DNA from 3 places in the Streptomyces sp. NPDC059248 genome. Region 1 is predicted to be linked to each of the others. Evidence: riboswitches for the same ligand, from Rfam matches in the RefSeq annotation. Region 1 holds a riboswitch; each other region holds the start of a gene.
The links. A riboswitch is a leader RNA that binds a small molecule or an ion and turns the genes downstream of it on or off. The one in region 1 is predicted to bind cyclic di-AMP.
Positions count from the first base shown of each region.

Region 2: linked by a shared signal. The riboswitch ahead of ACFXG1_RS24050 (C40 family peptidase) and the one ahead of ACFXG1_RS12060 (transglycosylase family protein) in region 1 are both predicted to bind cyclic di-AMP.
Region 3: linked by a shared signal. The riboswitch ahead of ACFXG1_RS19260 (M23 family metallopeptidase) and the one ahead of ACFXG1_RS12060 (transglycosylase family protein) in region 1 are both predicted to bind cyclic di-AMP.

Region 1 is NZ_JBHYZV010000022.1:49,374-51,627, forward strand. It holds gene ACFXG1_RS12055 (transglycosylase family protein) at 1-670, shown strand, start outside; cyclic di-AMP (ydaO/yuaA leader) riboswitch at 959-1,139, shown strand; gene ACFXG1_RS12060 (transglycosylase family protein) at 1,144-1,857, shown strand.
Region 2 is NZ_JBHYZV010000061.1:20,294-22,547, reverse strand. It holds gene ACFXG1_RS24055 (ATP-binding protein) at 1-394, shown strand, start outside; gene ACFXG1_RS24050 (C40 family peptidase) at 576-1,055, opposite strand; cyclic di-AMP (ydaO/yuaA leader) riboswitch at 1,059-1,220, opposite strand; gene ACFXG1_RS24045 (hypothetical protein) at 1,569-1,889, opposite strand; gene ACFXG1_RS24040 (ATP-dependent Clp protease proteolytic subunit) at 1,886-2,254, opposite strand, start outside.
Region 3 is NZ_JBHYZV010000041.1:59,751-62,004, forward strand. It holds gene ACFXG1_RS19255 (PP2C family protein-serine/threonine phosphatase) at 1-822, shown strand, start outside; cyclic di-AMP (ydaO/yuaA leader) riboswitch at 1,129-1,275, shown strand; gene ACFXG1_RS19260 (M23 family metallopeptidase) at 1,287-2,254, shown strand, end outside.

The DNA.
Region 1 (2,254 bases):
GTCGTGCGGGGCGAACGCCGGGCTCGGGGCCGACGCGGGGACCGGGGTCGACCCGGGCGCCGAGCCGGTGCCGACGGGGCCGGCCGCCAAGCGTGCGGCGGACGCCGCCAAGGAGACCGCTCCGGCGGAGCCGCGTGAGGCGGGTGGGAAGCCCGCCGGGATCGCGAAGCCGAAAACGGACGCCGCGGGCGCGCCGGACGCCGCCAAGGAGAAGAAGGAGGCGTCCGGCACCGGCAAGCACCGCGGTCCGGCCGCGCAGGAGCCCGGTACGGCGGCGGACGGCGCCCCGGAGGGCACCGCGGGCGCCGAGGCCGGGGCGACCCCGGACGCGTCGGCCGTGGAGACCATCGACCCGTCCCGGATGTCCGGTCCGGACCGGACATCCCGGAGTGACACTCCCGGGCGCGCCGACGCGCGGAACCAGGGCGACCCGGGCACCGCGGGCAAGACGGGTATGGCGGACAACAAGGCCGGTGGGGACAGTACGGCTGAAGCCGGGCCGAAGGACGGTACGTACACCGTCCGCTCCGGCGACAACCTCTGGGCCATCGCGGAGGAGAGGGACGTCCCCGGCGGCTGGCCGGCGCTGTACGAGGCCAATCAGAAGGTGGTCGGAGCTGACCCGGACCTCATCCTGCCTGGCCAGAGCCTCGATCTTCAGCCGAAGTAGCCTCCGGCGAGACCGAACTGACGTAGTGGTTTGCTGCTAAATGTCGGGTTTCGCATAAGTGAGACATGAGTCTCTTCGGCCCGATCGCGCCTCCGGCCCTTCCGGAATCGGCGATTCCGTGTGTCACCTGCGGAAACGCAAGGTTCCGGAGGGGCGGGATGGGTGATTTGACCCCGATGTTCCGTCTTTGAAGAACGGGGACGGCTGTGACTACGGTCTGGACCGCTCGCCAAAGCGGGCACCACTGACCGTCACGCCGAATCCTGCCGTCGGTCGGGGGGAACAGTCGTCGCGACAGCGCCGAAGGCAGGAGCGGGGGACCCAGGTTTGTGCCGGTCCCGTCCGGAGCCCGTGAGGGCGAAGGGCACCCGGCTCGGGGTGAAGCCGTACGACCCGGGGGTCGTACGGCCGGGCAACTCACCACGCCCGAACCCGACAGCTCACCTCGTAGGCGTCGGTGAGGGAGATCCGTCATGCTGTTCGCCAGCAAGGGCAAGCACCGCCGTCCGTCCAAGGCCGCCAAGTTCGCCGCTTTCGCCGGGATCACCGGTGCCGCCATCGCCGCCCCGCTGATGGGCGCCACCTCCGCCTCCGCCGCCACCGCCGCCGAGTGGGACAAGGTCGCCCAGTGCGAGTCCGGCGGCAACTGGTCCATCAACACCGGCAACGGCTACTACGGCGGACTCCAGTTCTCGCCGTCCACCTGGGCCGCCTTCGGTGGCACGGCGTACGCGTCCAACGCGCACCTCGCCTCCAAGGCGCAGCAGATCGAGATCGCCGAGAAGGTCCTCGACGGCCAGGGCAAGGGTGCCTGGCCTTCCTGTGGTGTCGGCCTGTCCAACGCCCCGTACGGCGGCGGCGCGGCCGAGCAGGCCCCCGCCCAGCCGAAGCAGGAGCAGCCGAAGCAGCAGGCCGCGCCGAAGCAGGAGAAGCGCGCCGAGGCCCCGACCACCCGCTCCGAGCGCGCCGAGGCCCCGAAGAAGGCCGAGTCGAAGAAGGCCCAGGGTCCGGCCAAGAGCTTCCTCAAGGGCGACGGCACCTACGAGGTCAAGGCCGGCGACACGCTGAGCAAGATCGCCGAGGCCGAGCAGGTCGAGGGCGGCTGGCAGAAGCTGTTCACGCTGAACGAGGACATCGTCGACAACGCCGACGTCATCTTCCCGGGCCAGCTTCTCCACCTGGGCTGATCCCCGTACGGACCCCGGGCCGCCGCCGTCCCCGCGGCGGCCCACCCCCCACGGGTCCGTCCCCCTGTGCCCGACAGTCGAGCCGCCCCCGGGCGCTCCGGCGCGGGCACGCCCCCGCCCCGGGCCGGCGCGACTTCCCCCGTACGCGCCGGTCCGGGGCTCCCCCTTTTCCGCGCCGGACGGCCGTGCCGACAGCCGGTCCTTACACCCGTCTGAGCGGGCAGGGGCGCAGGTGAGAGCCCTTACCGGCGGGTAGCGGCGCGGGTGCGCCGCCCATCGGGATTCTTCGCACTCTTTTTCGTCCCAGGGGGCGGGCATCGGCGGGCCGACACCCCCCGTCCGGTTAGGCTCGTGACCGCAAGGGCCGAAACAAAACCCGCATCCCACGCGTCACATC
Region 2 (2,254 bases), on a different contig from region 1:
TGTCACCGACGTCGTCACGGAGTGGGGTCTGCCGCCCGGCGGGGAAGCCGTCGACACGGTCCGGCTGATCGTCTCCGAGCTGACGACCAACGCGGTGCAGCACACCTTCGGCCAGTCGCCGACCTTCACCGTGGATCTGCTGCTGGAGCGGGACGAGGAGCTGAGGATCGGGGTGACGGACAGCCATCCCCGGCGGCCGCAGCGGCTGCCCGCCGCCGTCCGGCAGGACAACGGCCGGGGCATGGTCATCGTCCGCAGCCTCACCGCCCACAGCGGCGGCCGGCTGACGGTCACTCCGACCCCGGACGGCGGTAAGACGGTCTGGGTGGCCCTGCCGTGGGCCCCGGCCGTACCGGACGGGTACGGCCGGACGGACCGGACCGGCGCGCCGTAACGCGCGGAACGCCGCCTCTCCGGCGGCCGGGAACCCCGCCGGGTCGGAGAGGGCCGGGGAAGCCCGGGACCGGGCGGTAAGGCCGCCGGAAGCCCCCGAGGCGCCTCGGGGGCCACCGGACCTGCTCCGGTCCCGGAGCCGGCGCCCCGGAGCCGGCGTAGGGCTCAGTTCCGCGGGGCTGTCACTTGACGCGCCCGTAGGAGACGCTCTTGGTCCAGATCTTGTCCAGCTTCACCCACGAACCCCTCTTGGGCGAGTGCCAGATCTTCCCCTTCCCGGCGTATATCCCCACGTGGTAGACACCACCCCGGCCGTGGAAGAAGACCAGGTCCCCGGCCTGACGCGACTTCACGGAGATCTTGCGGGTCTTGTTGTACTGCTGCTGGGCGGTCCGCGGAAGCTTCTTGCCCGCCTGCTTGTACGAGTAGACCGTCAGCCCCGAGCAGTCGAAGCGGGACGGGCCCACCGCACCGTACCTGTACGGTGCCCCCTTCTTGGACGCGGCGACCTTGAGCGCCTTGCCCGCGTGCGCCGTGGCGGCGGCCTGTGCCTCCGGCGTTCCGCCCGGTACGAGCATCGAGCCACCGAGCGCCGCGACGGTCAGTGCGGACACGGCGCCCGCCCGGCTGAGCAGAGACGGGACGTTCATCTGCGCACTCATGCGCAACCCTTCGTCAGCCGCCTGTGAAGGATGACCTGTCGGGTTCGGGCGGACGAAGGTGCCCGGCCGCTGACGCGGCTTCACCCCGAGGGACATCCGGATCGATCGCTCCGGCGGCCCCGTACTGCCTGGGTCCTCCACTCCTGCCGAATGCACTTCTGTCGACCAGTCATCCGGGACAGCGGCAGGACTCGGCGTCCGCCCGGACCGCCCCGCCGAGGTGACGGGGGCTTGTCGTCCCCCGGATCTTGACCCATCAAGTGCCGGATTTCGAAGTCAAAACGGCGATATGTGAGTTTCAACACGAATGCGCCGTTCGTATGAATCCGACCGTCCCGACGGCCCGTCATGGACGCCCGAAGGGCCCCTTACCAGGCCGGGAATACGACTGTCCGTTAGAGGGATCGTCGCTCCGGCGCAACTCGACCGTAGTTGTTACCCGTGGTCCGACTCCACCGATCGAGGGAGGAGTTATCCCACTCGTTCGGCGGTTGACGGACGGTCGACGGATCGTCAGCGCGGCGGCGGTACGGGAATCGTGACGCGGAATGTCCGCCTTTCGCCGTCGAGGACGCGCAGGGCCCTGGCGAGGGTCGCGGTATGCAGCTCGCTCTCCCCCCGGTGGTGCATCAGCGTCAGGGCGTCCCGGAGCTCGATCGCCCGCGCCACCAGGGCCTGCGCGGCGCGCAGTGCGCCGTAGGTGTGTTCCGAGCGGGCCGGGTTGATCCGCCCGACCAGATCGGCGACGGCGAGATAGGCGTCGAGCAACTCCCCCTCGGCGCGGGTGAGCGGGGGCAGGGGTGGAAGCTCGGGCCGGGGGACGGACGGGGTCATCGCGAGCCGCCGGACCGGGACGCCTTCCGGCTGTCGATCACATGGTCCACCAGGCCGTACTCCCGTGCGCTCGCCGCGTCCAGGAAGAGGTCGCGCTCCAGATCCGCCGCGATCAGCTCCTCCTCGCGGCCGGTGTGGCGGGCCAGCAACTCCACGGTCTGGGCGCGCTGGCGCAGCAGTTCCCGTGCCCCGATCTCCAGATCGGACGGCATGCCCCGCATCGGTTCGTCGAGGGCGGGCTGCTGGAGCACGATCCGCGCGCCCGGCAGGGCCATGCGCTTGCCCGGCGCCCCGGCCGCGAGCAGCAGGGCCGCCGCCGCGGCGACCTGGCCGATGCAGGTGGTCTCCACATCGCAGGTGATGAC
Region 3 (2,254 bases), on a different contig from region 1:
GTGATCGCCGAGACCGCGCAGCGCGCCGTGCTGCCCACCCCCGCCGAGGAGATCGGCGGGCTGCGGGTCGCCGCCCGGTACGAGGCCGCGCTCGCCGACGCCTTCATCGGCGGCGACCTCTTCGCCGTCCAGGACACCCCGCACGGGGTGCGCCTGGTGGTGGGCGACGTCCGGGGCAAGGGCCTGGGGGCGGTGGAGGCGGTGGCCGTCCTCATCGGCGCCTTTCGGGAGTCCGCCGAGCGGGAGCCGACGCTGGAGGAGGTCGCCGACCGGCTGGAGCAGGCGCTGGTACGGGAGGGCCTGCGGCGCGGAGGGCCCGACGAGCGGGCCGACGAGAACATCGCCCACTTCGAGGGGTTCGCGACCGTGGTGCTCGCCGAGATCCCGCGCGGGACGGGGATCGTACGGATGCTCAACCGCGGGCACCCCGATCCGCTGCTGCTCCACGGTGACGGCCGGGCGAGGTTTCTGCCGCCGGACGACGCGGCCCTGCCGCTGGGGATGCGCGAGCTGGGGGAGTGGCCGGGGCGGACCGAGACCCATCCGATGCCCGAGGGGTCGACCCTGCTGCTGTACACCGACGGGCTCTCCGAGGCGCGGAACGCGGCGGGGGACTTCTACGAGCCGGGGGCGCGGCTCGGGGGCCGGGTGTTCCCGGGGCCCGGGGAGCTGCTGGACGCGCTCGTCGACGACGTGCGGCGGCACACGGCCGGCGGGGCGACGGACGACATGGCGCTGCTGGCCGTCGCCCGGCCGGCGGTCGACGACCCGTCCGACCCCGGTCGACCCCGGGGACAGGCGGCGCTCCGGGGTCTTGGATAAAGACTTGACCAACCCTTCGCCAAGTATCCGAGCCTATGTGCCATTGCACGGCCGTTTTCTCGACCGAGGGTAACCGCGTCGTCGCTGTGGATATACCGATTGACGATCCGTCAGTGCCGGGGTCCGTGTCGACGGGGTGTCAGGTCGATGATCCGCGGGGTGACTCGCCCGATTTGACGATCTTCTGTCCTGGTTGATCCACCGGTCGGGTTTAACGATCATCAGGAACGGCTTGGAAAACATTCCCGGTGTCTATTAACGTTCGATAACGCAGCACGGTCGTCCCAGTCGCCGTCAGGGTGGCTCCGTGCTGATGCGCCGAATCCCGTCAGGGAACCGGGGAACCACTTCTTGGGGTGAATCGGGTGCCTCCGCAGCCTGCGGAGACACGCGTAGGAGACCTTCCTGCTCCGAACCCGTCAGCTAACCCGGTAGGCGAGAAGGAAGGAAAGGAGTACGCCTCAGTGGCGTCCAACAGCCCTGCCCCGCAGGCCCCCGCAGGCCCCGGGTATCTGCACTCCGGCTTCCGTGAGGACGGCGGGCCCGAGCGGTCCACCGACGAGTGGAACCCCAGCGCCGAGACGATCGCCTCCAACCGGGGCAAGCACCGCGTACTGCGCCAGCAGCGCCGGGCCTTCGCCCGTAGCTCCACCGTTCTCGGTGTCGGTGTGATCGCCGCCGTCGGCGCGGGCGGTATCGCCACCGCGCAGGACAAGGCCCCGATCTCCATATCCCTCCCCGACGGTCTCGGCGGCGAGGACGAGGGTCCCGCCCCGGCCGGTCTCGCCACGATGGGCGCCCCCGGCGCCCAGGTCGAGGAGGCCGACGCCGCCGCCGGTGACGCCCTGCGCTCCCGGATCCTCCAGCAGGCCGAGCAGCAGCAGGCCGTGGCCGACGCCGAGCGCCGCGCCGCCGCCGAGAAGGCCGCCGCCGAACAGGCCGCCGAGGACGCGATGAAGGCGTCCGCCGACGCCAAGAAGAAGGCGGACGACGCGAAGAAGAAGGCCGCGGAGGAAGCCAAGAAGAAGGCGGAGGCCGACCGGATCGCCAAGCTGGCGAAGAGCTTCGCCCTCCCCACCTCGAACTACATCATCACCTCGACCTACGGTCAGTCCGGTTCGATGTGGTCCTCGGGCTCGCACACCGGTACCGACTTCGCCGCCGCCGCAGGTACGCCGACCAAGGCCGTCGGCGCGGGCACCATCAAGTCCGCGGGCATGGCGGGCGCGTACGGCTACCAGATCATCCTCCAGCTGAACGACGGCACCGAGGTGATGTACGCCCACCTGTCGTCGATCAACGCCAGCCCCGGCCAGAAGGTCGCCGCGGGCGACATGATCGGCCGCGTCGGCGCGACCGGCAACGTCACCGGCGACCACCTCCACATGGAGGTCAAGACGGCCGGCGGCTCGGTCATCGACCCCATCTCGTG